4 regions of the Leclercia sp. CFBP8987 genome follow, and region 2 is predicted to be linked to each of the others. Evidence: predicted binding sites of a transcription regulator. Region 2 holds the regulator's gene; each other region holds the start of a gene.
What was found. The regulator sigma-54, encoded in region 2, starts transcription at its own class of promoters, with help from an activator protein. The targets are predictions, from matches to a motif close to GTTGGCACANNTTTCGCTNT.
Positions count from the first base shown of each region.

Region 1: the regulator sigma-54 is predicted to act here: its motif matches at 2,454-2,473, upstream of norV (anaerobic nitric oxide reductase flavorubredoxin).
Region 3: the regulator sigma-54 is predicted to act here: its motif matches at 5,147-5,166, upstream of SOM40_RS06100 (amino acid ABC transporter substrate-binding protein).
Region 4: the regulator sigma-54 is predicted to act here: its motif matches at 3,700-3,719, upstream of SOM40_RS14670 (branched-chain amino acid ABC transporter substrate-binding protein).

Region 1 covers NZ_CM188255.1:3,870,079-3,878,088, forward strand. Annotated here, with positions in the region: gene gutQ (arabinose-5-phosphate isomerase GutQ) at 1-821, shown strand, start outside; gene norR (nitric oxide reductase transcriptional regulator NorR) at 818-2,332, opposite strand; gene norV (anaerobic nitric oxide reductase flavorubredoxin) at 2,522-3,970, shown strand; gene norW (NADH:flavorubredoxin reductase NorW) at 3,967-5,100, shown strand; gene SOM40_RS18640 (hypothetical protein) at 5,293-5,451, shown strand; gene nagE (N-acetylglucosamine-specific PTS transporter subunit IIBC) at 5,664-7,154, shown strand; gene SOM40_RS18650 (SgrR family transcriptional regulator) at 7,287-8,010, shown strand, end outside.
Region 2 covers NZ_CM188255.1:4,307,825-4,315,834, forward strand. Annotated here, with positions in the region: gene lptA (lipopolysaccharide ABC transporter substrate-binding protein LptA) at 1-449, shown strand, start outside; gene lptB (LPS export ABC transporter ATP-binding protein) at 456-1,181, shown strand; gene rpoN (RNA polymerase factor sigma-54) at 1,229-2,662, shown strand; gene hpf (ribosome hibernation promoting factor) at 2,685-2,972, shown strand; gene ptsN (PTS IIA-like nitrogen regulatory protein PtsN) at 3,055-3,546, shown strand; gene rapZ (RNase adapter RapZ) at 3,592-4,446, shown strand; gene npr (PTS phosphocarrier protein NPr) at 4,443-4,715, shown strand; gene mtgA (monofunctional biosynthetic peptidoglycan transglycosylase) at 4,712-5,437, opposite strand; gene elbB (isoprenoid biosynthesis glyoxalase ElbB) at 5,434-6,087, opposite strand; gene arcB (aerobic respiration two-component sensor histidine kinase ArcB) at 6,317-8,010, opposite strand, start outside.
Region 3 covers NZ_CM188255.1:1,292,721-1,300,730, forward strand. Annotated here, with positions in the region: gene SOM40_RS06075 (zinc ribbon-containing protein) at 73-555, shown strand; gene rihA (pyrimidine-specific ribonucleoside hydrolase RihA) at 607-1,545, opposite strand; gene SOM40_RS06085 (amino acid ABC transporter ATP-binding protein) at 1,668-2,393, opposite strand; gene gltK (glutamate/aspartate ABC transporter permease GltK) at 2,393-3,067, opposite strand; gene gltJ (glutamate/aspartate ABC transporter permease GltJ) at 3,067-3,807, opposite strand; gene SOM40_RS06100 (amino acid ABC transporter substrate-binding protein) at 3,966-4,874, opposite strand; gene lnt (apolipoprotein N-acyltransferase) at 5,286-6,824, opposite strand; gene corC (CNNM family magnesium/cobalt transport protein CorC) at 6,830-7,708, opposite strand; gene ybeY (rRNA maturation RNase YbeY) at 7,812-8,010, opposite strand, start outside.
Region 4 covers NZ_CM188255.1:3,018,891-3,026,900, forward strand. Annotated here, with positions in the region: gene yecR (YecR family lipoprotein) at 217-552, shown strand; gene ftnA (non-heme ferritin) at 760-1,257, shown strand; gene tyrP (tyrosine transporter TyrP) at 1,494-2,705, shown strand; gene SOM40_RS14665 (YecA/YgfB family protein) at 2,784-3,452, opposite strand; gene SOM40_RS14670 (branched-chain amino acid ABC transporter substrate-binding protein) at 3,881-5,002, shown strand; gene SOM40_RS14675 (ABC transporter permease subunit) at 5,103-6,017, shown strand; gene livM (high-affinity branched-chain amino acid ABC transporter permease LivM) at 6,028-7,329, shown strand; gene SOM40_RS14685 (ABC transporter ATP-binding protein) at 7,326-8,010, shown strand, end outside.

The sequences.
Region 1 (8,010 bases), 440 kb from region 2:
GCATCGGCAAATCCGGGCACATCGGCAAAAAGATTGCCGCCACCCTTGCCAGCACCGGCACCCCGGCCTTTTTCGTCCATCCGGCTGAAGCCCTGCACGGCGACCTGGGAATGATCGAGAGTCGCGACGTGCTGCTGTTTATCTCCTACTCCGGTTCGGCGAAAGAGCTGGATCTGATCCTGCCGCGCCTGCAGGAAAAATCGGTCGCGCTGCTGGCGATGACCGGTAAACCCCGATCGCCGCTGGCGCTGGCCGCCAAAGCCACGCTGGATATTTCGGTGGAACGCGAAGCCTGCCCGATGCACCTGGCCCCGACCTCCAGCACCGTCAACACCCTGATGATGGGCGATGCGCTGGCAATGGCGGTAATGCAGGCCCGCGGCTTTAATGAAGAAGATTTTGCCCGCTCCCACCCGGCAGGCGCGCTGGGCGCCCGTCTGCTGAACAAAGTGCATCACCTGATGCGTACCGACGACGCAACCCCGCAGGTGAAGCTGAACACCAGCGTGATGGACGCGATGCTTGAGCTGAGCCGCACCGGACTGGGGCTGGTGGCGGTCTGCGATGACGACAACCAGGTGAAAGGCGTCTTCACCGACGGCGACCTGCGTCGCTGGCTGGTGGGCGGCGGCCAACTGGAAGTTAACGTCAGCAGCGCCATGACCACTGGTGGCCTGACGCTGAAGGCAGAAAGCCGCGCCATCGAAGCCAAAGAGCTGCTGATGAAGCGCAAAATCACCGCCGCCCCGGTGGTGGACGAAAATGGCCGCCTGTGTGGTGCCATCAACCTGCAGGATTTCTACCAGGCAGGCATCATCTAACCTTTCAGACCCAGACGTTTCGCCAGCCGGTGCAGGTTGGCGACGTCGGTCTCCAGCGCCCTTGCGCTTGCCGCCCAGCTGCGGCTGTTCTGCTCCAGCGCGCGGGTAATCATCTGGCGTTGAAACGCTTCCGTTGCCTCACGCAGGTTCTGATTCACCACTAACGGGGTTTCCGGCGTCACCGCAGGGGTGCTCTCATCATGCAGGGCAAAATGCTGCGCGTGGATCACCACGTCATCCCCCAGCCGCGCCGCCCGGGCCAGCACCACCGCCCGGTGGATGGCATGTTCCAGCTCGCGCACGTTACCCGGCCAGCCGTAGCTCAGCAGATGCGCACGCGCCCCGGGGCTGAGTACCACCCGGGATAACCCCATCCGCAACCGGCACTGCTCGCAGAAATAGCCCGCCAGCAGCACCACGTCCTCGCCCCGCTCGCGCAGCGGCGGCACCGAAAGCGGGAACACGCTCAGGCGATGGAACAGGTCGGCGCGGAAGTTGCCTGCCAGCACCTCTTCGCGCAGATCGCGGTTGGTGGCTGCCAGCACCCGCACGTCAACCCGCAGGCTGCGGTCGTCGCCCACCCGCTGGATATCGCCATACTGCAGCACCCGCAGCAGCTTGGCCTGCAGCGCCAGCGACAGCTCGCCAATCTCATCAAGGAACAGGGTGCCGTTATCCGCCATCTCAAACTTGCCGCTGCGGTTGCTGATGGCCCCGGTAAAGGCCCCTTTGACGTGGCCGAACAGCTCGCTCTCCGCCACGCTCTCCGGCAATGCGGCGCAGTTGAGATAGACCAGCGGATTGACCGCCCGCGGCGAGGCCTCGTGGATGGCTTTCGCCACCAGCTCTTTGCCAGTGCCGGTTTCGCCCTCAATCAGCACATTCAGGTCGGAGGCGGCGACAATCTCAATCTCTTTTTTCAGGCTCATCATGCCCGGCGACAGGCCGATCATCTCGGTGTTTTTCACCTGCTCAAACACCGCCGGGCCCACGGGCAGGCTGTTCTGGCTCTCAAGCTGTTCAATCAGCAGGGCATTATTCAGGGCCCCGGCGGCGAGGGCAGCAATCAGCCTCAGCTCCTCGTCGCTGAAGGTGTCGAACTGGTCCGGCGACATGCCGTCCAGGGTCAGGGCGCCAATCAGGTTCTGCCCGGCAAACAGCGGCAGGCCGATACAGGCGTGCACCTTCAGGCTTTCCTGGCCAGGGATTAACCCGTCGTAGGGATCGGGCAGGTCGCTGTCGGCCGGGAAGCGCACCACATCCCCGGCGCGGGCGATGGTCTCCAGCCGCGGGTGGCCTTCCAGGGTAAAGCGCCGTCCCAGCACGTCCTGCGCCAGGCCGTCGATCGCCAGCGGGATAAACTGCCGCCCTTCATAGCGCAGCAGCGCCGAGGCGTCGCAATCCAGCACGTGACGCAGGGTGGAGATCAGCCGCTGAAAGCGATCCTGATGGCCGATACCGCGCTGTAACTCAATGGCGATTTTCGCCAGCACCTCTACAGAAAAACTCATTTTCGCCTCACTGTCATTTTGACAATGCATCTTGTCATATAGACTATATCAATGACAGTCAAATTGACTACCCATGAGGGGTTATTATTTTTAATTTATTTTAAAATCAATGATTTAAAAAGTTGGCACGCAACCTGCAATTACCATTACATCTTTCGTTTAATTTCGCTGTATTAAGTTGAGGTTGCTATGTCTATTCTGGTTAAAAACAATATTCATTGGGTTGGTCAACGTGACTGGGAAGTACGTGATTTTCACGGGACGGAGTACAAAACACTGCGCGGCAGCAGCTACAACAGCTATCTCATCCGGGAAGAAAAAAACGTCCTGATCGACACCGTCGATCATAAATTCAGCCGTGAGTTCGTGCAAAACCTGCGCAGTGAAATCGATCTGGCCGATATCGACTACATCATCATTAACCATGCTGAAGAAGATCACGCCGGTGCCCTGACCGAACTGATGTCCTGCATCCCGGACACCCCGATCTACTGCACCAACAACGCCATCGACTCCATCAATGGTCACCATCACCATCCGGAGTGGAATTTCAACGTGGTGAAAACCGGTGATTCACTGGACATCGGTAACGGCAAACAGCTGATCTTCGTTGAAACCCCGATGCTGCACTGGCCGGACAGCATGATGACCTACATGACCGGCGACGCCGTACTGTTCAGTAACGACGCCTTCGGCCAGCACTACTGCGACGAACGTCTGTTCAATGACGAAGTGGATCAGGCTGAACTGTACGAGCAGTGCCAGCGCTACTACGCCAACATCCTGACCCCGTTCAGCCGTCTGGTGACGCCAAAAATTACTGAAATCCTCGGCTTCAATCTGCCGGTGGATATGATTGCCACCTCCCACGGCGTGGTATGGCGTGAGAACCCAACCCAGATCGTCGAGCAGTACCTGAAATGGGCGGCAGACTATCAGGAAGACCGCATCACCATTTTCTACGACACCATGTCCAACAACACTCGCATGATGGCCGACGCGATTGCCCAGGGCATCAACGAAGTGGATCCGAACGTGGCGGTGAAGATCTTTAACGTGGCGCGCAGCGACAAAAACGACATTCTGACCAACGTCTTCCGCTCCAAAGGGGTGCTGGTGGGGACCTCCACCATGAACAACGTGATGATGCCGAAAATTGCTGGCCTGGTGGAAGAGATGACCGGCCTGCGCTTCCGCAACAAACGCGCCAGCGCCTTCGGCTCCCACGGCTGGAGCGGCGGCGCGGTTGACCGTCTCTCTACCCGACTGCAGGATGCGGGCTTTGAAATGTCGATGAGCCTGAAGGCGAAATGGCGTCCGGATCTGGATGCGCTGGAAATCTGCCGTCAGCACGGCCGCGACATTGCACGTCAGTGGGCGCTCGCTCCGCTGCCTGAAGCGACCGCTAAAGCCACACCAGAACAGGAAGCCTGCGCCTGTGCCGCCGCGGCGGCCGCCGACCTCGGCCCTTGCATGCAGTGCAGCGTCTGCCAGTGGATCTACGATCCAGCCCTCGGCGAACCGCTGCAGGATGTCGCCCCAGGCACACCGTGGAGCGACGTGCCGGATAACTTCCTCTGCCCGGAATGTTCCCTCGGTAAAGACGTCTTTGACGAACTGGCATCGGAGGCAAAATGAGCCACGGTATCGTGATTATCGGCTCGGGCTTCGCCGCCCGCCAGCTGGTGAAAAATATCCGTAAACAGGATGCGAACGTCCCGCTGACGCTGATCGCCGCGGACAGCATGGACGAGTACAACAAGCCTGACTTAAGCCACGTTATCAGCCAGAGTCAGCATGCCGATGACCTCACCCGCCAGACGGCGGGGGAGTTTGCCGAACAGTTTAACCTGCGCCTGTTCCCTTACACCTGGGTCGCCGACATTGATGCGGCGGCGCACGTGGTAAAAGGGAAAGAGACCCAGTGGTCATATGACAAACTGGTTCTGGCCACCGGAGCCGCGGCTTTTGTGCCGCCGGTTCCGGGCCGCGAACTGATGCTGACCCTCAACAGCCAGACGGAGTACCGGGCCTGTGAATCCTCGCTGCGTGACGCGCAGCGGGTGATGATTGTCGGCGCGGGGCTTATCGGCAGCGAACTGGCGATGGATTTTTGCCGGGCCGGGAAAGCGGTCACCCTGGTTGATCATTCCGCCAGTATTCTGTCAGCGCTGATGCCAGCCGAAGTGAGCAGTCGCTTACAACACCGGCTGACCGATATGGGCGTGCATTTGCAGCTGAAATCGCAGCTGCAAAGCCTGACTAAAACCGATACCGGGATCTGCGCCCTGCTGGATCGGGACCGCTGCATTGACGTGGATGTAGTCATTGCCGCCACCGGCCTGCGTCCGGAAATCGCGCTGGCCCAGCGTGCCGGGGCAGAAACCAACCGCGGGGTAAAAGTCGATAGCTATCTGCAAACCACGCAGCCGGATATCTATGCCCTCGGCGACTGCGCCGAAATCAACGGTCAGGTGCTGCCGTTCCTGCAGCCAATCCAGTTAAGCGCCATGTATCTGGCGAAGAACCTGCTCGGGGCCAACACCCCGCTGAAACTGCCTGCAATGCTGGTGAAGGTCAAAACGCCGGAACTGCCGCTGCATCTGGCAGGTGAAACCCAGCGCCAGGATTTGAACTGGCAGATCGCCATCGAACCTCAGGGGATGGTGGCGAAAGGTGCCGACAGCGAGGGCAATTTACGCGCCTTCGTAGTCAGTGAAGATCGGATGAAGGAGGCCTTTGCCCTGCTGAAATCACTACCTGTTTAACCCTCAAACTCTTGCTCTACTCGTTGTATGTTTGTCAGATTTTGCCTTTCGCAGCCCCGGTGCCCCGGGGCTTTTTTAATTACGCAACTAAAAAGATAAATAATAAAATGCGGAACAGCCGAAAAACATCACCCTGTTTTATTCCCTGATTTCTTTTTAATCTGAGAGGGTATTGATTAGCCGGAGATAAACATGGCGACCTTCAGGAAAGAAATTAACGACCTTGCTGACTATTTTAAAAAAGTACAGCCTGTCGAACGCATATTATTCCGCTGGCTTTACCTCAGCCCGGAGGCGCGAACCCAGCGCCTTAAAGAGCTGATGCTGCCTGTCAGCGACAAAAAGCATTAATAAAAAAGACGGCGCAATTGCCGTTTTTTTATTGCCCAAAAGCGGAAGCATTCATCGAAGATATCCTTGTTTATTTAAATATAAATAAACCAAAGGTGTCAGCGGAATATTAATTTAAAGTACATCACATTTTTACTTCCCGCCATTTTAACCCTTGCGAAAAGCTGTTATTTTTCGCCGTGAATTAAGCCCCTTTTTTGGACATGGATATTATGAACGCATTTAGCTATTTGCAACGCCTGGGCAAGGCGCTGATGTTGCCTATCGCGACCTTACCTGTTGCCGCGATTTTATTACGTCTGGGCCAGCCCGACGTGCTGAATATTCCCTTTATCGCCAGTGCAGGTGGCGGCATTTTTGACAGCCTGCCCCTGCTGTTTGCGCTCGGCATTGCTATTGGACTGGCGAAAGACAACGCTGGTGCCGCCGCGCTGGCGGGCGCGGTCGGTTTCCTGGTGCTGACCAAAGCCACGGCGGTCATTAACTCCTCCATTAACATGTCCTTCTTCGCCGGGATCATCGCGGGCGTGGTGGCGGGTCACTGTTACAACCGCTTCTCGGAGACGAAACTGCCCGACTTCCTGGCGTTCTTTGCCAGTAAGCGGCTGGTGCCGATCATGACCGGGCTGATCTGCCTGCTGCTGGCGTGGATTTGCGGCTACGTCTGGCCATCGGTGCAGCACGGGATTGATACCTTCAGCCTGCTGGTTTCCCGCAGCGGCGAGCCCGGCTGGTTTATTTACGGCATCCTTAACCGTGCGCTGATCCCCTTCGGCCTGCACTACATTCTGCACTCAGTATTCTGGTTCAGCCTCGGCGACTGCCTGAAAGTGACCTACGATGCGGCCAGCAGCATTCACAATATCTGCCTCGCGCCGGATGTGGTGAAAGGTTTAGTGGTGGGCGGCGCGGTACCGGGCATTGACGGTTCCAGCATTACCCAGATTGCCACCGATCTGACCCGCGGCGATCTCAACCGCTTCTTCGCCGGCGATCCGCATGCGGGGGTCTATATGGCGTGGGCATACCCGATCTTTATGGGCGGCCTGCCGGGTGCGGCGCTGGCCATGTACTTCGCCGCGCCAAAAGCGCGTCGCGCAGCGGTGGGCGGGATGCTGCTCTCCGTTGCCCTGACCGCGTTCCTTACCGGGATCACCGAACCGATTGAGTTCTCCTTCCTGTTCCTGGCCCCTGCCCTGTATGCCCTGCATGCGGTACTGGCTGGCGTGAGCATGGTCATCGCCAACAGCCTTGGGGTATTGCACGGGTTTGGTTTCTCCGCGGGACTGATCGACTTCGTGCTGAACTGGGGATTAGCCACTAAACCCTGGCTCCTGATCCCGCTGATTGCCCTGTTCTTTGTGATCTATTTTGTGGTCTTCAGTTTCGCGATCCGCTTCTTCAAGCTGAAAACACCGGGCCGGGAAGATGACGAGAGCGTAACGGGCGAGTCCGACGATCAGAATGAAGCTATCACGCACTATATCGCTGCGCTGGGCGGGGAACAGAACCTGAAGCTGGTGGACGCCTGCATCACTCGTCTGCGCTTAACCCTGGTTGATAACAGCGTCCTCGACGAACCGGCACTGAAAGCGCTCGGTGCCAAAGGCATTCTCAAGATGGGCACGCAGAATGCGCAGGTGATTCTGGGGCCACAGGCGGAGAGCATCGCGTTAAAAATCAGAGCGCGGCTTAACGCCTGATCCTATGACGCCCTCTTCATCGGAAGAGGGCATCATCGTCCGGCAAAACCGGAACAGTTGCTACATCTCTCCCTTATTTCTTCCGCAAAACCGCCTACACTCTGACCATTGCGACTCTTCCCCGGTAACTCTATGCGTCAGCTTCAGAAAATCCGCCAGTATCAGCGGCTCTCCGTGCATTACGGCTTTACGCCAAAACTGACTACCCTCGCTGAAGTGGCCGAAGTGGCGCTGTGCAGCGAACGCCATGCCCGGACGCTGTTACGCCAGCTGGCGGAAAGCGGCTGGTTAAGCTGGAAGGCACAGCCGGGGCGCGGGCATCGTGCCACCCTACACTGCCTGGTGACCACCAGCGAACTCAGCGCCCCGCTGATGCATGCCTGTCTGGAGAAGGGGGATTATCAGAGCGCCCTGCAGCTGGCGGACGGCGACCCCGCCAGCCTGCATCACATCATCACCCCGTTTCTCGGCGGGAAATGGCTCAAGCACCAGCCGACGTTGCGCATTCCCTGGTATCGCCCGCTCACCTCCCTGCACCCGGCACTGCATCGTCGACGCGCCGAACAGCACATTATCTGCGCGGTCCATGCCGGGTTAACCCGCTATGAACCCGGCCAGGCACAGCCGGTGGCGGATCTGGCGCACCACTGGGCCTGCTCTGACGACGGACTGCGCTGGCATTTTTACCTGCGCAGCGGGGCACACTGGCATAACGGTCAGCCACTGAGCGATGACGACATCCTGAGTGCGGTGCAGCAGCTGCTGAGCGATCCGGCCCGCAACAGCGGGCTGTTGCATATCGACGCGGTGACCCTCGTCGCCCCCTGGTGCCTGGCGGTGTATCTGCATGCCCCGG
Region 2 (8,010 bases):
TTCATATCGAATCCGATACGCAGTCGCTCGATATGCAGGGCAACGTGGTGACCTTTACCGGCAATGTGGTCGTGACCCAGGGCACCATCAAAATCAACGCCGACAAGGTGGTGGTGACGCGTCCTGGCGGGGAAGACGGTAAAGAGATTATCGATGGCTACGGCAACCCGGCCACCTTCTACCAGATGCAGGACAACGGTAAGCCGGTGAAAGGCCGTGCCTCCCAGATGCACTACGAGCTGGCGAAAGACTTCGTGGTGCTGACCGGCAATGCGTTCCTGGAGCAGCTCGACAGCAACATCAAGGGCGACAAGATCACCTATCTGGTGAAAGAGCAAAAAATGCAGGCCTTCAGTGAAAAAGGCAAACGCGTAACCACCGTCCTGGTTCCATCGCAGCTGCAGGACAAAAACAACACTCAGGCCCCGGCACAGAAAAAGAGTAACTAATTCGTTATGGCAACATTAACTGCAAAGAATCTCGCCAAAGCCTACAAGGGCCGTCGCGTAGTGGAAGATGTCAGTTTGACCGTCAACTCCGGCGAAATTGTCGGCCTGTTGGGTCCTAACGGTGCGGGTAAAACCACTACCTTTTACATGGTGGTAGGGATTGTGCCGCGCGACGCGGGTAACATCATCATCGATGACGAAGATATCAGCCTGCTGCCGCTTCATGCACGTGCGCGTCGCGGTATCGGTTACCTGCCACAGGAAGCGTCGATCTTTCGCCGTCTGAGCGTCTTCGACAACCTGATGGCGGTGCTGCAGATCCGTGACGATTTGACCTCCGAGCAGCGTCAGGATCGCGCCAACGAGCTGATGGAAGAGTTCCATATCGAACATCTGCGCGACAACATGGGCCAGGCGCTCTCCGGTGGTGAACGTCGCCGTGTGGAAATTGCCCGCGCGCTGGCAGCCAACCCGAAATTTATTCTGCTTGATGAACCTTTTGCGGGCGTCGACCCGATTTCGGTTATTGATATCAAACGAATTATTGAGCATCTGCGCGACAGTGGTCTGGGCGTGCTTATCACCGACCATAACGTGCGTGAGACGCTGGCGGTCTGTGAGCGGGCTTACATCGTCAGCCAGGGCCATCTGATTGCCCACGGCACACCGCAGCAGATCCTCGAAGACGATCATGTTAAGCGCGTGTATCTTGGGGAAGACTTCAGACTCTGATAGGGTAGAAGTTCAGTCTCGCGTAAACGGAGAAAAATGCTCTGAACATGAAGCAAGGTTTGCAATTAAGGCTCAGCCAACAGCTGGCAATGACGCCGCAGCTCCAACAGGCCATTCGTCTGTTGCAGCTGTCGACGCTAGAACTCCAGCAGGAGCTCCAGCAAGCGCTGGACAGCAATCCCCTGCTTGAGCAAACCGATCTTCACGACGAGGTAGAAACTCAGCAAACTCAGGACACCGAAAATCTCGACAGCGTTGATGCGCTGGAGCAAAAAGAGATGCCTGACGAGCTTCCTCTGGATGCCAGCTGGGATGAGATCTATACCGCAGGCACGCCATCCGGCACGCGCGCAGACTACCAGGATGATGAATTACCGGTGTATCAGGGCGAGACCACCCAGTCGCTGCAGGATTACCTGATGTGGCAGGTGGAGCTCACGCCGTTTTCCGATACCGATCGCGCCATCGCTACCTCCATTGTCGATGCCGTCGATGAGACCGGCTATTTGACCGTGTCGCTGGACGACATTCTGGAAAGCATCGGTGATGATGAGATCGATCTTGAAGAGGTCGAAGCGGTTCTGAAGCGTGTTCAGCGTTTCGATCCGGTCGGCGTCGCAGCACGCGATTTACGTGACTGCCTGCTGATTCAACTTTCGCAGTTCGTTAAAGAGACGCCGTGGCTGGAAGAGGCTCGCCTGATCGTCAGCGAGCATCTGGATCTGCTGGCCAACCACGACTTCCGCTCATTGATGCGCGTAACGCGCCTGAAAGAAGAGATCCTGAAAGAAGCGGTTAATCTGATTCAGTCGCTGGATCCACGACCGGGGCAGTCTATCCAGACCAGCGAGCCCGAGTACGTTATTCCCGATGTGCTGGTGCGCAAGCATAACGGCCTGTGGGTTGTGGAACTGAATTCCGACAGCATCCCGCGCCTGCAAATCAATCAGCACTACGCCTCGATGTGCACCAGCTCGCGCAACGATTCGGATAACCAGTTTATCCGCAGCAATCTGCAGGAGGCGCGCTGGCTGATCAAGAGCCTCGAGAGCCGCAATGACACCCTGCTGCGCGTCAGCCGCTGCATCGTCGAACAACAGCAGGCGTTTTTTGAGCAGGGTGAAGAATTTATGAAGCCGATGGTGCTGGCCGATATCGCCCAGGCCGTCGAGATGCATGAATCGACGATTTCCCGTGTGACGACGCAGAAGTATCTGCACAGTCCGCGCGGTATTTTTGAGCTTAAGTATTTTTTCTCCAGCCACGTCAATACCGAAGGCGGCGGCGAAGCCTCGTCGACGGCCATTCGGGCGCTGGTGAAAAAATTGATCGCCGCGGAAAACCCCGCGAAACCACTGAGCGACAGTAAGTTAACCACCATGCTGTCCGATCAAGGTATCATGGTGGCACGCCGTACTGTTGCGAAGTATCGAGAGTCTTTATCCATTCCGCCGTCAAACCAGCGTAAACAACTGGTCTGACACAACCGATAAGGAAGACACTATGCAGCTCAACATCACTGGACACAACGTCGAAATTACTGAGGCCTTGCGCGAATTTGTGAATACAAAATTCGCCAAGCTTGAGCAGTACTTCGAGAGGATCAATCAGGTCTACATTGTGTTAAAAGTGGAAAAAGTGACTCATATCTCGGATGCGACCCTGCATGTCAACGGAGGCGAAATTCATGCCAGTGCGGAAGGACAAGACATGTACGCGGCTATCGACGGCTTGATTGACAAGCTCGCACGACAGCTAAACAAACATAAAGATAAACTGAAACAACACTAATTGTCCGGGCAGTTAACGGGTGCAGGTTGGCCTGTTGTGAAACACAACGGGCCCTTTGTACAGTTAGCGCTTAGGTGAAATTATGATGAATAACGATTCAACTCTACAACTGAGCAGTGTCCTTAATCAGGAATGTACCCGCAGTGCCGTCCACTGCCAGAGCAAAAAACGTGCGCTGGAGATCATCAGTGAACTGGCCGCAAAACAGCTGAGCCTGCCGCCACAAGTGGTATTTGAAGCGATTCTGACCCGTGAAAAAATGGGCAGTACCGGCATCGGCAACGGCATCGCCATTCCCCATGGCAAACTTGAAGAGGATACCCTGCGTGCTGTAGGGGTGTTTGTTCAGCTGGAAACACCTATCGCCTTTGATGCTATTGATAACCAGCCTGTCGATTTGCTGTTTGCCCTGCTGGTGCCAGCGGATCAGACCAAAACACATTTGCACACCCTCTCGCTGGTGGCCAAACGCCTGGCGGATAAAACCATCTGTCGCCGTTTGCGCGCGGCTCAGAGCGATGAGGAGCTTTATCAAATCATTACGGAAACGGAAGGCAATCAGGATGATGCGTAATCGGGTGATGGCGTTGACATCTGTAGTCCTGAGGAGAAACGGTACATGGTGCTGATGATCGTCAGCGGTCGTTCAGGGTCCGGAAAATCGGTGGCCCTGCGAGCGCTGGAAGATATGGGCTTTTACTGCGTGGATAACCTGCCGGTAGTGCTGCTGCCCGAGCTGGCGAAATCACTGGCCGATCGGCAGATTTCCGCCGCGGTCAGCATCGACGTGCGTAACATGCCGGAATCCCCGGAGATCTTTGAGCAGGCGATGAGCAGTTTGCCGGAGGCGTTTTCACCTCAGCTGCTGTTCCTTGATGCCGATCGCAACACGCTGATCCGTCGCTACAGCGATACCCGTCGTCTGCATCCGCTCTCCAGCAAAAACCTGTCGCTGGAAAGCGCCATTGACCAGGAGAGCGATCTACTGGAGCCGCTGCGCTCCCGCGCCGATCTGATCGTTGATACCTCCGAAATGTCTGTCCATGAACTGGCGGAAATGCTGCGTACCCGCCTGCTGGGCAAACGCGAGCGCGAGCTGACGATGGTGTTTGAATCCTTCGGCTTTAAGCACGGTATTCCGATCGATGCAGACTATGTGTTTGACGTGCGCTTCCTGCCGAACCCGCACTGGGATCCGAAGCTGCGTCCGATGACCGGCCTGGATAAACCCGTCGCCGCGTTCCTTGACAGGCATACGGAAGTGCATAACTTTATCTATCAGACGCGCAGCTACCTTGAACTCTGGTTGCCGATGCTGGAGACAAACAATCGCAGCTACCTGACGGTGGCGATTGGCTGTACTGGGGGCAAACACCGTTCGGTCTATATTGCTGAGCAACTGGCTGACTATTTCCGCTCGCGCGGCAAAAACGTGCAGTCCCGTCATCGTACGCTGGAAAAACGCAAAACATGACCGTAAAGCAGACCGTTGAGATCACCAATAAGCTGGGCATGCATGCACGCCCGGCGATGAAGTTATTTGAACTGATGCAAGGGTTTGACGCGGAGGTTCTGCTGCGTAATGACGAGGGCACCGAAGCCGAAGCCAACAGCGTAATTGCCCTGCTGATGCTCGACTCCGCCAAGGGCCGACAGATCGAAATCGAAGCTACCGGCCCGCAGGAAGAAGAGGCGCTGGCAGCAGTCATTGCGCTGTTCAACGCCGGCTTTGATGAGGATTAATGCAGCTTATTGGCCTGCATAAACCCTTCCCCGCCTAACTGCCGCATCTGGCGCAGGATCCACGCCTGACGGTTGCGTACATAGCCTGAAGGCGCACTGGCCTTAAAGCGGATGGGGTTCGGTAGCACGGCGGCCAGCAGCGCGGCCTCGGATGCCGACAGACGGCTAGCGGGTTTATGGAAATAGCGCTGGGCAGCAGCTTCGACACCAAACACCCCCTCGCCAAACTCCGCGATATTCAGGTATACCGTCAGGATGCGTTTTTTACTCCACACCGTTTCGATCCCCAACGTCAGTCCGGCTTCAAATCCTTTTCTCATCCAGCTGCGTCCGTCCCACAAAAACAGGTTTTTCGCCGTTTGCTGAGAAAGGGTTGATGCGCCGCGAATGCGGCTCTCATTACGCTCGTTGTGCGCTAACGCCTTTTCTATTGCCCCAACATCAAACCCCCAGTGATCCGGGAATTTCTGATCCTCGGCGGCAATAACGGCTAGCCCCATCCACGGCGAGATCTCATCCATACTCACCCAGTCAGAATGGGCGATATAGCTGAAATCGCCTCGCAGCCAGCTCCCCAACTGACGTTCAATCATCACCGCGGAAAACGGTACCGGCAGGAAGCTGAACAGGGCGATACCGCCGCCCCAGAAGACCGCCATCACCACCAGGACACGAATGACGATCCGTCTTACCCAGCCGGATCGGGGACGCTTCAATCTCATGCCGTCAGCACCAGCACGCGGGTGACCAGCTTCTCAATACCTGTCGCAGCTTCGGCAATGTTCTCCGCCAGCATATACGCGGGGGTGGTCACGATTCGGTTCTCTTCGTCGACCACGATATCGTCTAACGGACACGGAATATGCTCTCCGCCCATGTCTTCGATGGCTTCAGCGGTATCAATGTCGGTGCCGATAGTCAGACGCAGCGGGATATCAAAGATGGCTGGCAGCATCGCCGGGGCGATACAGATAAAGCCCAGCGGTTTACCGGCCTCATGCATCTGCAGCGCCAGGGTTTTTAAATCGCTATCCACCTGGCAGGCGCTGCCCTGGTGGGCAAAATCACTGAGGTTTTTTGCGGCACCAAAACCGCCCGGCACAATTAGCGCATCCAGTTCGGCAGCATGGGCCTCACTGAGCGGACGGATCTGCCCGCGGGCGATCCGCGCCGCCTCAATCAGGACATTTCGGCTTTCCGCCAGCGGTTCACCGGTAAGGTGGTTGATGACATCGGACTGAGTTTTGTCTGGTGCGAAACAGACCGCTTCTGCACCGTTGCGCGCCAGCGCCAGCAGCGTCAGAACCGCTTCATGTATTTCAGAACCATCGTAAACACCGCACCCGCTCAGTACTACGCCGACCTTTTTCATCCTGCGATCCCTCTCGAAAAATGTTACATGCACATTAAAAATTCTGATTAAAACGGTGTGCTTCACACATTTAACTGATTCATGTAACAAAGTATTTAAGATTTGCTATCTTAACTGCGTGCGGCCTGAATTTTCCGGCTACGCCATTATCCTAAAAATAACCTATCAAGGCGCAGCCAAGATTTCCCTGGTGTTGGCGCAGTATTCGCGCACCCCGGTTTAGCCGGGGTCATTTTTTTCTGCTCTCCACCCAGGCTTTCAGGACGGCCACATCGTTCTGCCACTCCTGCTTCATCTCTTCAACCCATTCACCCACGTTATCTTCCCACGCCGGTAAATCCGGGGACTGGATCTGTTTACCCAGCTGCTGCAGATGGCGCAAACCAATAGAACCGGCGGCACCTTTGATCTTATGGCCCTCTTCAACAACGCCTTTTTGATCCCGCGCCGTCAGGTTGGACTCCAGCACGTTCAGATAGCCTGGCATCATTTTTTCGAACATGGCTACACCGTCAGTGATCAACTTCGGACCCACCAGATCGATGTACTGCTCCAGCATCTCGATATCCAGCAAAGACTGCGCTTTTTCCGTATCTACCGTCGTCATGGTGCTCTCCTCTTCGTCACTGGTGTCCCAGTACTTCTTAATCATGGCGGTTAAGGCAGGTACCGCCAGCGGTTTGCTCAGTACATCGTCCATCCCGGCATCAAGGTACTCTTTTTTGTCTTTCAGCACGTTAGCAGTCAGCGCCACCAGCGGCGGCAATTCGTCGCTGGCGTAACGGCTGGTCAGTTCACGGGAGATGTCCAGCCCGGTCATGTCCGGGAGCTGAATATCCAGCAGCACCAGATCGTATTCCCCTGGGGTGAACATCTCCAGTGCGGCCTTGCCGGTCATGGCGACATCGACGCTGCTGCCGAGTTTCTCCAGCACCGAGCGCGCCACAATCACGTTCAGTTCAATATCTTCCACCAGCAGCACGTGCAGAGCAGGCAGCGGCATATCGTCATGGGCAAAGGTATCTTCGACCTCTTCCGCCACGGCCGGAGCACGAACGCTCAGTTTAAACACCGAGCCGTGTCCAGGGTTGCTGCTCACCGTAATGTCGCCCCCCATGCTCTTCGCCAGGCGACGTGATACCGCCAGGCCAATGCCGGTGCCAGTGGCGGGCTTGCCTCCCTGGCTGTCTTTAACCTGATAATACATGGCGAAGATCTTGTCCTGCTCCTCCTGCGGAATCCCGATCCCGGAATCTTCCACCTCGAAGTGCAGCATTTCGCCTTCGCCGTAACGCACGCGAACCGCCACCTGGCCGCTCTGGGTAAACTTGACCGCATTGCTGATCAAGTTCCAGAGGATCTGGCGCAGGCGCGTGCCGTCAGTCACCACTTTGTGTGGCAACGGCAGCGTTGGCTCCATCACAAAGCGTAGCCCTTTCTGCTGCGCCTGCAGGCCGGAGAGATTTTCCAGATCGGCCAGGAAACCGGTGAAGTCCACCGGCTGGTTATCCAGCTGGACTTTGCGCCGCTCCATCTTATCCATATCGATAATATCGTTGAAGATATTGCCGAGCGTGACCGCTGAAACGTGGATCGTTTTCAGATATTTCTCCTGCTCGGTCGTCAGGTCGGTATCGAGCAGAATGCGGCTTAATCCCACAATGCCGTTAAGCGGGGTACGCAGCTCATGGCTGATGGTGGAGATAAAGGTGGTTTTATCGCGGCTGGCGCGCTCGAGGGCATCCTGATAGCGCTTACGCTCGGTAATGTCGCGCCCGAAGCCCATCAGCCCGTGGCGTTTCCCGACCCGGTCGTAATACGGCACTTTGCGGATTTCGAAGCAGGCTTTGCGCCCGTCCGGGTAGTCGAGCCACTGCTCGTAGGTCAGGGAGACGTTATGACGGAATACCTTCTCGTCGGTTT
Region 3 (8,010 bases), 1.9 Mb from region 2:
TGGATGACCTGACAAAGCGGGGCGCAAATAAGGTCTATCATTAGAGAGAGTTACTTACCCGGGAGGCAAATGATGAACAAGGTTGCTCAATTTTACCGTGAACTGGTCGCCACATTAACTGAACGTCTGCGTAATGGTGAGCGTGATATTGATGCGCTCGTCGAACAGGCGCGCCTGAGGGTGATGCAGACGGGTGAGTTAACACGTACCGAAGTGGAGGAGGTGACCCGCGCGGTGCGTCGGGATCTGGAGGAGTTCGCCCGCAGCTACGAAGAGAGCCAGGATGAGGTCGCTGACAGCGTCTTTATGCGGGTAATCAAAGAGAGTCTGTGGCAGGAGCTAGCAGATATTACCGATAAAACGCAGCTGGAGTGGCGCGAGGTGTTCCAGGATCTTAACCATCACGGCGTGTATCACAGTGGGGAGGTGGTTGGGCTCGGCAATCTGGTGTGTGAAAATTGTCACTTCCATCTGGCGGTTTATACCCCCGACCTGCTGCCGGTCTGTCCGAAGTGCGGTCACGACCAGTTCCAGCGTCGTCCGTTTGAGCCTTAGCAGTGATAATAACGATGCGTCATCTGACGCATCGTTATTATCCGCATAAGACTACGAACGATAAAACGCGAGTCTTTCTGCCAGTAAATCAACGAAGGCCTGGCGATCGATATTCAGCATGATCTCGGTGTTGGGTTCGTTACCGCTAAGGAAATAATAATCCACCACCGTCATACCCTGAGTATATTTCCCCTGCGTTTCGACGCCGACCCAGCGTCTGGCGGTGGTGAATATCTCCGGCTTCAGCAGCCAGGCGATGGTGCAAGGGTCGTGCAGCGGTGCGCCCTGGAAACCCCATTTTTCCGTCTTGTGATACTCCATAAAGAAATCGAGCAGTTCCGCTACGGTGCGGGCCACGGGGTTATTGATCGCACGAAAACGCTCAATATCTTCCGCCATGATTTGCGCGTTGTGCGTTACATCTAGTCCGGCCATCACCACCGGAATACCGGACTGGAAGACGATTTCAGCCGCTTCAGGATCGACAAAGATGTTGAATTCAGCGGCAGGGGTCCAGTTACCCAGCCCCATGGCGCCGCCCATGATCACAATCCGGGCGATTTTCGCATGCAGCTCCGGATGGCTGTTCAGCAGCAGGGCGACGTTAGTTTGCGGACCGGTAGCCACCAGCGTCACCGGTTCGGCGCTTTCGCGCAGTATCTTCGCTATCAGCTCTACGGCCGTGCAATGTTGCGGAGCAAAGCCCGGCTCGGGCAGGGCGGGGCCATCAAGACCGCTTTCACCGTGCACGTTGTCCGCAATAATGAGCTCCCGCATTAACGGCTTAACGGCACCGCCGGCTACCGGGATATCGGTGCGCTTTAGCAGCGTGAGCATGCGCAGGACATTACGCAGCGTTTTGTCCGGGGTCTGGTTTCCGGCTGAGGAGGTAACGGCTTTGACATCAAGTTCTGGTGAGGCGAGGGCAAGGACGAGTGCTATCGCGTCGTCATGACCCGGATCGCAATCGAGGATAATGGGCAGTGCCATAGAATTCTCCATTTCTCAGTGTTGTTTTGTGGCAAGGCTAACGCTGAAGAGAGGAGCCGACGAGGCAAACAGATGAAAAGCGTGAAGCAGTGCGCAATCTGAGCGATTGCGCACCAGGGAGATTAATGCAGGATTTTGGCGAGGAAATCTTTGGCGCGATCGGACTGAGGGTTGGCAAAGAACTCTTCTTTGGCGGAGTCCTCCACGATTTTCCCTTCATCCATAAAGATCACGCGGTTCGCCACTTTACGGGCAAAGCCCATTTCGTGGGTCACCACCATCATGGTCATCCCTTCTTGCGCCAGCTGTACCATAACGTCCAGTACTTCGTTGATCATTTCCGGGTCGAGGGCGGAGGTTGGCTCATCAAACAGCATTGCCACCGGATCCATACACAGCGCGCGGGCAATCGCGACACGCTGCTGCTGGCCGCCGGAGAGCTGCGCCGGGAACTTATCGGCATGCGCCGTCAGACCCACGCGCTCCAGCAGTTTCAACGCTTTTTCACGCGCCTTCGCTTTATCGCGTTTGAGCACTTTTACCTGCGCCAGGGTCAGGTTTTCAATGATCGACAGATGCGGGAACAGTTCGAAATGCTGGAACACCATCCCGACGTTAGAACGCAGCGTCGCCAGGTTGGTTTTCTTGTCATTCACTTTGGTGCCGTTGACGATAATCTCGCCCTGCTGCACTGGCTCAAGGCCGTTCACGGTTTTGATAAGGGTGGATTTGCCCGAGCCGGACGGCCCGCACACCACCACCACTTCGCCCTTTTTCACTTCCGTGGAGCAGTCGGTCAGCACCTGAAAGTGCCCATACCATTTAGAAACATTTTTCAGGGAAATCATTACACTGTCCTTTTCTTCAGCCAGCTGACCAACAGCGACGCGCTTAAACTAATTGCAAAATAGACCGCACCTGCGAACAGGATCATCTCAACCTGAGTACCATCGCGCTCACCGATGGTGGAGGCGGTGCGGAAGAAGTCTGCCAGGCTCAACACATAAACCAGCGAAGTATCCTGGAACAGCACGATGCCCTGGGTCAGCAGCAGTGGAACCATGGCGCGGAACGCCTGCGGCAGAATGATGAGCTTCATCGACTGCCAGTGGGTCATGCCTAATGCCAGGGCGGCACTGGACTGCCCGCGGGAGATACTCTGGATCCCGGCGCGGATAATCTCTGAGTAGTACGCCGCCTCAAACATTGAGAAGGCCACCATCGCCGAGATCAGACGAATATCGGATTTCGGCGACAGGCCAAGCACGTTCTGCAGCAGGCCCGGTACGATCAGGTAGAACCACAGCAGCACCATCACCAGCGGGATGGAGCGAAACACGTTGACGTAGGCCGTGGCAAACCAGGCGACAGGCTTGAAGCTCGACAGGCGCATGACCGCCAGCAGAGTGCCCCAGACAATCCCGATAATCACCGCCGTCAGGGTGATCTTCAGGGTGATGATCAGGCCATCAATCAGGTAGGGCAGGGAAGGAACAATGGAACTCCAGTCAAACTCGTACATTATTTGCCCCCCAGGTTGCCCGGCAGGCGAACTTTACGTTCGACCAGGTTCATCACCAGCATAATCACTGCGTTAATCAGCACGTACGCCAGGGTAATGGCGGTAAAGGATTCCCACGCGTGCGCGGAGTAATCCAGCAATTTGCCCGCCTGCGCGGCCATATCCACCAGACCGATAGTGGAGGCGATGGCCGAGTTTTTCACCAGGTTCATCATCTCCGAGGTCATCGGCGGCACAATCACGCGATAGGCATTCGGCAGCAGAACGTAACGGTAGGCCTGCGGTAAGGTCAGACCCATCGCCAGCGCGGCGTTTTTCTGTCCACGGGGCAGAGACTGGATCGCCGCACGCACCTGCTCACATACGCGGGCAGCGGTGAACAGACCCAGGCAGAGCATGGAGGAGACAAAGAACTGAACGTTAGGATCCAGTTCAGATTTGAACCACATGCCGAGATCTTCCGGCAGCAGTTCCGGGATAACCAGATACCAGGTGAAGAACTGCACGATCAACGGAACGTTACGGAACAGTTCGACGTAGCAGGTTCCCAGCGAGGAGAGAAAACGGTTAGGCACGGTACGCAAAATACCGAACAGCGAGCCGACCAGGAAAGCGATGATCCAGGCGGTGATCGACAGGGCGACCGTAACCTGAAAACCGCTCCACAGCCAGCCAAGATAGGTGGTGTTGCCGAACGGGGCTTGCTGCAGAAAAATGCCCCAGTTCCAGTCGATTGACATAATAAACTCCAGAAAAAAAAGGGTAGCAGCGCTACCCTCGAAGATTGGTGAGAAGCTTTAATATTCGCGCTGAGTGGGGAACGACCACTCAACGTTTAGTCTGTCCGCGCTTCCCGACAATCGAGAGGGCAGGAGGTCCCGCCCCTTAATGGTTCTAATTAGTTAAGTGCTTTGTCATTTGGTTCTTTAAACAGTGCCTTCATGTCGTCGGACAGCTCAAAGTTCATGTTCAGATTTTTTGGTGGGATTGGGTTTTTAAACCACTTATCGAACCATTTCTCTGCGTCGCCGGAGGTCTGAACCTGAGCGATGGTGTCATCAACCAGTTTCTTAAATTCCGCGTCGTCTTTACGCATCATGCAGCCATAGGCCTCTTTGGATTGCGCGGTGCCGACGATTTCCCAGTTGTCCGGTTTCTTCGCTTTCGCGCGCTCACCAGCCAGCAGGGCATCATCCATCATAAACGCGACGGCGCGACCGCTCTCCAGGGTACGGAAAGAGTCACCGTGGTCTTTAGCGCTGATGATGCGCATGTCCATTTTCTTCTCTTCGTTCAACTTGTGCAGCAGCACTTCAGAGGTGGTGCCGGAGGTGACGACCACCGCTTTGCCTTTCAGGTTGTCGAAGTCTTTGATCTCGCCGCCTTTTTTGGTCAACAGACGGGTACCGACCACGAAGATGGTATCGGAGAAGGCTGCCTGTTTCTGACGCTCAAGGTTGTTGGTGGTGGAGCCACACTCAAAATCAAAGGTGCCGTTTTGCAGCAGCGGAATACGGTTTTGTGACGTGATTGGGATCAGCTTCACTTCCAGATCCGGTTTGTTCAGCTTTTTCTTCACCGCGTCAACGATGGCATTGGAGTAAGCCTGAGAGTAACCCACGACTTTTTGCGTGTTGTCGTAGTATGAGAACGGAACAGAGGATTCACGGTGGCCGACCACAATCACGCCGTTTTTAGCGATTTTTTCGAGGGTGCCGCCCGCCGCCGGCGCAGCGTCTTCGGCGTGAACGACGCCTGCAGACAATCCCATCACCAGCATTGCTGTGGCCAGTTTACGTAATTGCATATCCAACTCCTTTTTTATCAGCGACAGGGGCGCATTGATATTCGGTGTGATGTTGTTATAGCTCGCGCGATACGAGTGCAGTGTTATACGTGTTTGTTAACATTTAGTTTGGCTTAATGTAAAGATTTTGCTGCGTTATTGTTTATTTTTGCGAAGCGCGCCGCACCATTCAGAGGCATAAATCCCCCGTTGCACCGTTTCGGTGCTACCGGTGAACAATGCTGGTGCGACAAGGTTGCACGTTAAGCCAAATCGCGTTTGCGTGAATAAATAAAGCAATCGGCGTGCCAGAATTGACCCTCACCCCGACCCTCTCCCTGAAAGGGAGAGGGAAAAAGGCCAGGATGCGGCAAATATGCGAGGACTATTCCCTCTCCCCTGTGGGGAGAGGGTTAGGGTGAGGGGTGAGAATTACTTACGACGCTGACGAAGGCTCATCAGCACGGCACCAAAGCCAAAGAGCACGGTCAGGATCCACAGCGGCCAGTTGCCGGTGCGAGCGTAAGGCGTTAACCCTGTCGTCGGCGTGACCTTTGCCGTCAGCACGTCGCGGGTAAACTGCGGGAGCATGGCCTGAATTTCGCCCTGCGGCCCAATCACCGCGGTAATGCCATTGTTGGTGCTGCGCAGCAGCGGGCGCGCCAGCTCCAGGGAGCGCATCCGCGCCATCTGGAAGTGCTGCCATGGGCCAATCGATTTACCGAACCAGGCATCGTTAGAGATGGTCAGCAGATAATCGGTATCCGGGCGGAAATTATCCCGCACCTGCTCACCGAGGATAATCTCGTAGCAAATGGCGGCGGTCAGCAAAAAGCCGTGCGCGCTCAGCTGAGGCTGAACATACGGACCCCGGCTAAACGAGGACATCGGCAGATCGAAGAATGGCGCCAGCGGACGTAGAATCGACTCCAGCGGCACAAACTCACCGAAAGGCACCAGGTGATTTTTGTTGTAGCGGTTGGTCGACTCATAGCTGTACGGATTGTCTTTCCCCAGCGTGATGATGGTGTTGTAGGTGTCGTAACGGTTCTGCTTGTTCAGACGCGCATCGACAATCCCGGTGATCAGGGTGGTGTCACGGGCGCGCAGCAGATCGTCCATCATGGCGAGGAAACGCTGCTGGTTAATCTCCAGATCCGGGATCGCCGACTCCGGCCAGATAATCAGCTGCGACTTGCCCATCTCTTTCTGGGTCGCATCCAGATAAATTTTCAGGGTGTTGACCAGCTGACCTTCATCCCATTTCAGTGACTGGGGAATATTCCCCTGCACCATCGACACCTGGGTGGCGCGTTGCGGCTCGAGGGTAAACCACTGGATAAAACGCAGCGGGAAGGGCAGGGCAAAGAGGATCAGCGCCGCCGCCAGCGGACGCCAGTTGCGCTGTACCAGCGCCAGTACCAGCAGGCCGCTCACTACCATCAGCAGGAAGTTGATCGCCTCGACGCCCATCACCGGCGCCAGACCTTTCAGCGGGCCGTCGATCTGGCTGTAGCCGAACTGCAGCCAGGGAAAACCGGTCAGCACCCAGCCGCGCAGGAATTCGCTGCACTGCCAGACCACCGGGGCGGCAATCGCCACCCGCAGCCAGCTGGTTTTCGGCCACAGGCGCGAGAGGACCCCGGCGAAGAGGCCGGTATACAGCGAAAGATAGGCTGCCAGCAGCACCACGAGGAAGACATTCACCGGACCCGGCATGCCGCCAAATTGCGCAATACTGACGTAAACCCAGTTAATACCGGAGCCAAACAGGCCGAGACCCCAGACGTAACCAATCGCCGCGGCCTGTACGGGCCGTCGGTTCAGCGTCAGCCCCTGCAGTCCCATCAGGGAGAGGAGCGCGGCGGGCCAGAAGTCATAAGGGGAAAAAGCCAGCGTTCCGCTGGCTCCGAGGATTAGCGCCAGCAGCAGACGTACGCGCTGGCGTTCAAACAGTGGGGCAAATGCCATTTAAATCAATCATCCAGTGTGGGTTGCGGAGCATCGTCCGGCATTCTTACATGAACCTGAATAATACGTCGACTGTCGGCCATTGCGACCTTGAACTGGTAACCGTCTATTTCCACGGTCTCACCGCGCGCCGGAAGGTGACCAAAGGCCTGCATCACCAGCCCGCCAATGGTATCCACCTCTTCATCGCTGAAGTGTGTCCCGAAGGTGTCATTGAAATCTTCGATCGGAGCCAGCGCACGCACGGTCCAGGTGTGGCGGCTCAGCTGACGGAAGTCGATATCCTCTTCTTCGTCATATTCGTCTTCGATTTCACCAACAATCAGTTCAAGAATATCTTCGATGGTGACCAGACCCGAAACACCGCCAAATTCATCGATAACAATCGCCATGTGGTAGCGCTGAGAGCGAAACTCTTTCAGCATGCGGTCAACCCGCTTGCTTTCCGGGACAACCACCGCCTGACGTAGCACTTTTTCCATGCTGAAGGCTTCGGAATCGCTGCGCATAAACGGCAGTAGATCTTTAGCCATCAAAATCCCTTCGATGTGATCTTTATCTTCGCTGATCACCGGGAAACGCGAGTGAGCAGACTCGATGATAACGTCGAGGCACTCATCTAAGGTCTGGTTGCGTTTCAGGGTAATCATCTGCGAGCGGGGGATCATGATATCGCGAACGCGCTGGTCGGCGATGTCCATAACCCCTTCGAGCATTTCGCGCGTATCTTCGTCGATAAGCTCGTTCTGCCCGGAATCACGGATCAGCTCCAGAAGATCGTCACGGTTTTTAGGTTCACCGTGGAACAGCTGGCTCAGAAGGAGGGAGAAAAATCCCTTTTTGCTGTTAGGTGTGTCGCTACTGTGTGAATTGTCGTCGCTCATGGCGTTTGTTAAGGGTTCTCATGTTGATTTAAAACTGCCGTCGCGGACCTTTGTCTGACACGACGGCACATTATGTCAGTCCGGCGCAAAACCGCCGAACAGACTACTCTTTCTCGGCAATGTACGGATCCTCATAGCCCAGAGCAAGCATTATCTCTGTCTCGAGGGACTCCATCTCTTCCGCTTCTTCATCTTCAATATGGTCGTAGCCCAACAGATGCAGGCTCCCGTGCACCACCATATGCGCCCAGTGGGCTTCGAGCGGCTTTTGCTGCTCCTTAGCCTCCTGCTCAACCACCTGC
Region 4 (8,010 bases), 1.3 Mb from region 2:
CTTTCAAATTAAGTGAAAAATAGTTTCAAAAAACAAAGATGCGCTCACAATTTTGTGCCCGGAGAGGTTTTTGCCACCGCCTGATAGACGGATGGCTTAAGATTGAAGGAGCAAGGGCTCGTGGCAAAGAGAAGGGGCAGAACAGGCGTTTAATCCTGGCATTGCGGCGCACATCAGCCGCTAGTATAGGTTATTTCCATGCATCCAGAGTGTTCTATGAAGAGATTATGCACTGGCGGCCTGCTCCTGTTACTGGCGGGCTGTGGCGTTACCCGGCAAGCAGAAGTCAGCAGCGTCGACGTCACGTCAGGTGTTGTCATGCTCAATTACGATCAGGCCATGTTGCAGAACGCCCGCTATGACGATTACGTCACCAGCGGTACCGCGACCCGTGAATGCCAGGCGATGGGATACAGTACGGCCATGGCCTACGGGCAGCCGATCAAAACCTGTAGCCTCATCAGCGGCTCGCTGTGCCTGAATGAAACCATGACCATTCAGTATCAGTGTCATGGCTATACCCCGCGGCCCGTCGTCGTCACCTATTATTAATTCCGTTGCCAGCGATCCCGCTGGCAATAATAGTATTAAACACGAAACAGAATAATTCTCATTAATTTATTTACGTTACCCGCAATGCGTTTTATTCCCATTCGTATTATGATCGTTTAAATATTTATTTTACTTTTTGCAAATAAATAAATAACAAATTATAGTGACGCTCACGTTGACCAGTGAATAATAATACGGAGCGACACCATGCTTAAAACCGAAATGATCGACAAGCTCAATGAGCAAATGAATCTGGAGCTTTACTCCTCCCTGCTCTATCAGCAGATGAGCGCCTGGTGTAGCTATCACAGTTTTGAAGGCGCGGCGGCATTTATGCGTCGTCACGCGCAGGAAGAGATGACTCACATGCAGCGTCTCTTTGATTATCTTACCGATACTGGCAGCCTGCCGCGCATCAACCCGGTGGCGTCGCCGTTTGCTGAGTACGCCTCGCTGGACGAGCTGTTCCGTGCCACCTATGAGCACGAGCAGCTGATCACCCAGAAAATTAACGACCTGGTCCATGCGGCGATGATAAGCCAGGATTATGGCACCTTTAATTTCCTGCAATGGTATGTGGCAGAGCAACACGAAGAAGAGAAGCTGTTTAAATCCGTTCTCGATAAACTGTCGCTGGCGGGTAAATCTGGTGAAGGGTTGTATTTTATTGATAAAGAGCTGTCGACGCTTGACGCTCAAAATTAATATTACTGCGGCGCCTCTGGCGCCGCGTTATTTTTAATGACGGCATATTTTACTTCCTCCCCTGCCCACCTTGCGCTGGCGCAGAAATAGCTTTCAATTCCCCCTCCTGATGGCTTCCGATGAATATCGTAAAGCTACATTTACAGCACCTGTAACGGCGGTTTGACGAACCTGCGTTTTTCCCTTACGCTGCGCCGCAGATTTTGTCGTGATAGTGCAAGGCCGTAGAGGAAAACGTGAAGAACAGAACGCTGGGAAGTATTTTTATCGTCGCCGGAACCACGATTGGCGCAGGTATGCTGGCGATGCCGCTGGCGGCAGCGGGCGTCGGGTTTGGCGTCACGCTGGTGTTACTGGGCACGCTCTGGGCGCTGATGTGTTATACCGCCCTGCTGCTGCTGGAAGTGTATCAGCACGTTCCCGCCGATACCGGACTCGGGTCGCTGGCCGGGCGTTATCTGGGCCGTTTCGGCCAGTGGATCACCGGTTTCAGCATGATGTTCCTGATGTATGCCCTGACCGCGGCCTACATCAGCGGCGCGGGTGAGCTAATCGCCTCCAGCGTCAACGACTGGTTCAACACCGATATCTCTCCGACCACCGGGGTGATCTTCTTTACCCTGATCGGCGGCGGCGTGGTCTGCGTTGGCACCTCGCTGGTGGATCTGTTCAACCGTTTCCTCTTCTCGGCCAAAATCATCTTCCTGGTGGTGATGCTGGCGCTGCTGGCACCGCACATTCATAAGGTCAATCTTCTGACCCTGCCGCTGGAGAAAGGGCTGGCGCTGTCGGCTATCCCGGTGATTTTTACCTCGTTTGGTTTCCACGGCAGCGTGCCGAGCATCGTCAGCTATATGAATGGCAACGTGCGCAAGCTGCGCTGGATCTTTATCACCGGCAGCGCCATTCCACTGGTGGCCTATATCTTCTGGCAGCTGGTAACCCTCGGCAGCATTAACTCGTCAACTTTTATGGGGATGCTGGCGAGCCATACCGGCCTGAACGGGCTGCTGCAGGCCCTGCGTGAAGTGGTGGCGTCGCCGCACGTGGAGCTGGCGGTACACCTGTTTGCCGACCTCGCCCTGGCGACCTCGTTCCTCGGGGTGGCGCTGGGCCTGTTCGATTACCTTGCCGACCTGTTCCAGCGCAGCCGCACCGTGGGCGGGCGTATCCAGACCGGTGCGATCACCTTCCTGCCGCCGCTGGCCTTCGCCCTGTTCTATCCGCGTGGGTTTGTGATGGCGCTGGGTTATGCAGGCGTCGCGCTGGCGGTGCTGGCGCTGCTGCTGCCGTCGCTGCTGGTGTGGCAGAGCCGTAAGCATCATCCAGCCGGTGATTACCGGGTGCCCGGCGGGAAACCGACGCTGTGTCTGGTCTTCGCCTGCGGGATCGCGATAATCCTCGTGCAGTTTGGGATTGCGGCAGGGCTGCTTCCGGAAGTGGGATAAATGACCGCCGGGTGGCGCTACGCTTACCCGGCCTACGAAACCTGTAGGCCCGTGCAAGCGAAGCGCCGCCGGGCGCTGTTAATGCAGACAGCAGTTCTTGAATTTTTTGCCGCTGCCGCACGGGCAGGGATCGTTGCGACCGACTTTGGTGCCGTTGATCACCGGTTGCTGGGCAACCGGCTCTTGCGGGTTGGCAATCCAGTGATTATACAGGCGCAGCGCCGCCGGACGAATGCCCTCGATGCTCTGCTGGAACTCCTCTTCACTGAAGGTATCCAGACGCTCAAAGTTCTCTTCGGAGCCGTGCAGGGCGATAAGATCCAGATCCTCACGCAGCGACTCTGGCAGGGATGACCAGTCGGTCAGCGCCACGCCGCGCATATAACCGAAGCACCACTCTTCCACCACGGTAAAGGTTTCACCCTCAACATCGTTCATGCCGAACATCGGCTCAAACTGCTCCGGGTAGTCGCTAAGGCGCTCGGCAATATCGTTCAGGTGCTTAAAGCAGAGATCGATAAAGCGGTTCATCTCGCGATCGTTCTTCCAGCGCGGAATGTTTTTCTCGCCGCCCCACACCGCCACCAGCCAGCGATCCGGCTCAACCACCACCGGGCCGGACAGCACCGCGGTCAGCATCCCGTCGAGCTCCGAGACGTCCATTACGGACTCGCCGTCATGACCGTAGGTCATTAAGGTCTCTTCCAGCCACTCCATTTCGGTTTCGTTTAATGGACCTTCGCTCATGGTAAATCTCCTGCAGAATAGAATTGCGTGCAGGGTAACACAGAAAGCAGGCTCAACGGTCCCCTTCCCCTGTTGTTCCGGGGCGCGTTACTGGTGCAATTCCGTCTAAATCGTGACCGTTGCACAACTTATGTGCTTTGTTGTTAATGAGATGTGATCCCCGCTGTAATTTCACTTCATGCCGCCGGGCCGCTTAAAACGGCGCTCTATACTGAAAATTGTCGAAACACAGGCAATACGCTGCCGTTCTGGCAACCATTTTGCTTATTGTTGTGCTGAGGGTCATCACCCTCAGGCAATCTCGCCTGTTTCTGCGGTATGTCGTCCGTTTAGTGCATTACGTTTTGAACACGTTTTGGATTGGGTACGCCTCCGGCGTTCGACTACACAGGGTTGTGCCAAAAAACACTCAGAAAAGGTACATAATAATGTCGCTGAAATTGATCAGAAGTCCTCTCTCTCTTGTGCTGGCAGGGTGTCTGGTGACGGCGTTTTCCGCCCAGGCTGATATCGTGATTGGCGTGGCGGGTCCGTTCACCGGACCGAACGCCACCTATGGGGACCAGTACTGGCACGGCGCGACCCAGGCCGCGGAAGACATTAACGCCGCGGGCGGCATTAATGGCGAGAAGATCAAACTGGTGCAGGGCGATGACGCCTGTGAACCGAAACAGGCCGTCTCGGTCGCTAACCGTCTGGTTGACCAGGATAAGGTCAAAGCCGTGGTCGGCCACTTCTGCTCCTCCTCCACCATGCCAGCTTCCGAGGTCTATAACGACGCGGGCGTACTGGCTATCACCCCCGGCTCCACCAACCCGCTGATCACCGAGCGCGGCATGAGCGACATGTTCCGCATGTGCGGCCGTGATGACCAGCAGGGCCAGGTCGCCGCTGATTTCATTATTGATAAGCTGAAAGCCAAACGGGTGGTGATCATTCACGACAAAGACACTTACGGCCAGGGGCTGGCGGATGCCACCAAAGCGGCGCTGGCGAAACGTGATGTCAAAGACGTGATGTACGAAGGCCTGTCCCGCGGCGAAAAAGACTTTAACGCGCTGGTGACCAAAATCGGTGCCCAGAAACCGGACGTGGTCTTCTTCGGCGGCTGTCACCCGGAAGCGGGCCCGCTGGTACGCCAGATGCGTGAGCAAGGGGTGCAGGCCAAATTCTTCTCCGGCGACTGTATCGTCAACGAAGAGATGGTCACCGCCGCCGGGGGCGCGCAGTACACCAACGGCATCTATATGACCTTCGGCAAAGACCCGCGTCTGATCCCGGAAGGCAAAGCGGTAATCGACAAATTCCGCGCCAGTAAATTCGAGCCGGAAGGCTATACCCTCTACTCCTACGCCTCCATCCAGGCCATTGCTGCGGCCTTTAAAGCCACCGGTGGGGCCGATCCGGCCAAAGCCAGCGAATGGCTGAAGGCCAATTCGGTGGATACCGTGATGGGCAAAAAATCCTGGGGCAGCAAGGGCGACCTGAAAGTCTCTGACTACGTGGTGTATGAGTGGGACGACAAGGGTAAATATAAGGAAGTGCAGTAAGCGGACGGAATCACGCTCAACGTCGGTATGGCGACATACCGACGCACTATAACCCGAGGACCGCAGCGCAACCTGCGGTCTAAAACACGAGCGCGCGATGATGGAAACGTTCTTTCTGCAGCAGTTAATCAATGGCCTGACGCTGGGGTCGGTCTACGGCTTGATCGCTATCGGCTACACCATGGTCTACGGCATTATCGGCATGATTAACTTCGCCCACGGCGAAGTCTATATGATCTCCGCCTATCTCTGCGCCATCGGCCTGGCGCTTCTCTCCTTCTTCGGGCTGGAATCTTTTCCGCTGCTGATCCTCGGCACGCTGGTCTTCACCATCGTGGTGACCGGGGTGTACGGCTGGACCATCGAACGCATCGCCTATAAACCGCTGCGTAACTCCACGCGCCTGGCACCGCTGATCTCCGCCATCGGCATGTCGCTGATCCTGCAAAACTACGCCCAAATCAGCCAGGGGCCGCGTCAGCAGGGAGTGCCTACCATGCTCGACGGCGTGCTGCGCTTTCATATTGGCGAAGGCTTTGTACAGATCACCTACACCAAAGTTTTCATTCTGATCGCCTCGTTCACCGGGATGCTGCTGCTCACCTGGATAATCAGCAACACCCGGCTCGGGCGGATGTGCCGCGCCGTGCAGCAGGATCGCAAGATGGCGTCGATTCTGGGCATCAATACCGACCGGATCATCTCCCTGGTGTTTGTGATTGGCGCGGCAATGGCTGGCCTGGCCGGGGTGCTGATCACCATGAACTACGGCACCTTTGATTTTTACGCCGGGTTTATCATCGGGATCAAAGCCTTTACTGCCGCCGTCCTTGGCGGGATCGGCTCCCTGCCCGGCGCGATGCTGGGAGGCCTGATCCTCGGCATTGCCGAGGCGCAATTCTCCGGGATGGTGAACTCCGATTATAAAGACGTGTTCTCGTTTGGATTGCTGGTGGTGATCCTGATTTTCCGTCCTCAGGGACTGCTTGGTCGCCCTGTCGTGGCCAAGGTGTGAGGGAAAAAAGATGACTGCACAACTCGTTTCGCAACCCGTTGCCCACGACGGTTTTTCCCTAAAACGCTGCATTCTCGACGCCATTTTTGCGGGCATGGTGGCGCTGGTGATTTTTGGTCCGGTGGTGGGCGTGGTGCTGGACGGCTACAGCTTTAACTTCGAAGGACAGCGGCTGGCGTGGATCATCGCCACGGTGATGACCGGGCGTTTTTTACTCAGTGCCTTTTTAACCACCGCGCCGGGCCGACGGGTGATGGCCCGCTTCGACAACGATAATACCGGGGTTTACGTTCGCCCGCCGGAGTACAAAAGCCGGATGCGCTGGATCCTGCCCCTGATTATCGCCCTGGCGGTCTGCTTTCCGTTCGTCGCCACCAAGTACGTGCTGACGGTGGCGATCCTTGGCCTGATCTACGTCCTGCTCGGCCTCGGGCTGAACATCGTGGTCGGGCTCGCGGGCCTGCTGGACCTCGGCTATGTCGCCTTTTACGCCATCGGTGCCTATGGCCTGGCGCTGGGCTATCAGTATCTGGGGCTCGGCTTCTGGTCCATGCTGCCTCTGGCGGCGCTGATGGCCGCCGCGGCCGGGGCCTTGCTCGGCTTCCCGGTACTGCGCATGCATGGCGACTATCTGGCGATTGTGACCCTCGGCTTCGGGGAGATCATCCGCCTGGTGCTGAACAACTGGCTGACCTTTACCGGCGGGCCAAACGGCATCTCCGCCCCGCCCCCGACCCTCTTCGGGCTGGAGTTTGGTCGACGGGCAAAAGATGGCGGCGTGCCGTTCCACGAGTTTTTCAACCTGACCTTTAACCCTAACCTGAAGTTCATCTTTATCTACGCCATTCTGCTGCTGGTGGTCCTGCTGGTGCTCTACATCAAGCACCGCCTGACGCGGATGCCGATTGGCCGCGCCTGGGAAGCGCTGCGCGAAGACGAAATCGCCTGCCGCTCCATGGGCCTCAATCATGTCCTGGTCAAGCTGTCGGCCTTTACCCTCGGAGCCTCTACTGCGGGCATAGCGGGAGTATTCTTCGCCACCTATCAGGGGTTTGTTAACCCCACCTCGTTCACCTTCTTTGAGTCGGCTCTGATCCTCGCCATCGTGGTGTTAGGCGGGATGGGCTCCACCCTCGGGGTAGTGCTGGCGGCCTTCGTGCTCACCGTTACCCCGGAGCTACTGCGCACCTTCGCGGAGTATCGGGTGCTGCTGTTTGGCGTATTAATGGTGGTGATGATGATCTGGCGGCCGCGCGGGCTAATCCGCATCAACCGCAGCGGCTTTGCGGTACGCAAAGGAGTGGCGCCATGAACGGGACCATCTTAAGCGTCGAGCATCTGATGATGCACTTTGGCGGCATCAAGGCGCTCAACGACGTCAATCTCGAGGTGCAGCGCGGGTCCATCACCGCCCTGATCGGGCCGAACGGCGCGGGAAAAACCACAGTGTTCAACTGCCTGACCGGGTTTTATAAGGCCTCCGGGGGCAATATTCTGTTCAATACCCGGAGCAAAACCACCAACGTGATCCAGATCCTCGGGCAGAAATTCCAGCCGGGAGACTGGATCAACCCGGCGCAGTTCGGCCAGCGTCTGTTCTACAAGATGTTTGGCGGCACCCACCTGGTGAACCGCGCCGGGCTGGCGCGCACCTTCCAGAATATCCGCCTGTTCCGCGAGATGTCGGTGGTGGAGAACCTGCTGGTGGCGCAGCACATGCGGGTCAACCGCAACCTGCTGGCCGGGGTGCTGAACACTCCCGCTTACCGGCGGGCAGAAAGCGACGCCCTCGACCGGGCCTTTTACTGGCTGGAAGTGGTGGATCTGGTGGATTGCGCCAACCGGCTGGCGGGGGAGATGTCCTACGGCCAGCAGCGGCGGCTCGAGATTGCCCGGGCCATGTGTACCGGGCCGGAGATGATCTGTCTCGATGAACCGGCCGCCGGGCTCAACCCGGTGGAGACCCACACGCTGAGTAACATTATCCGTTTCC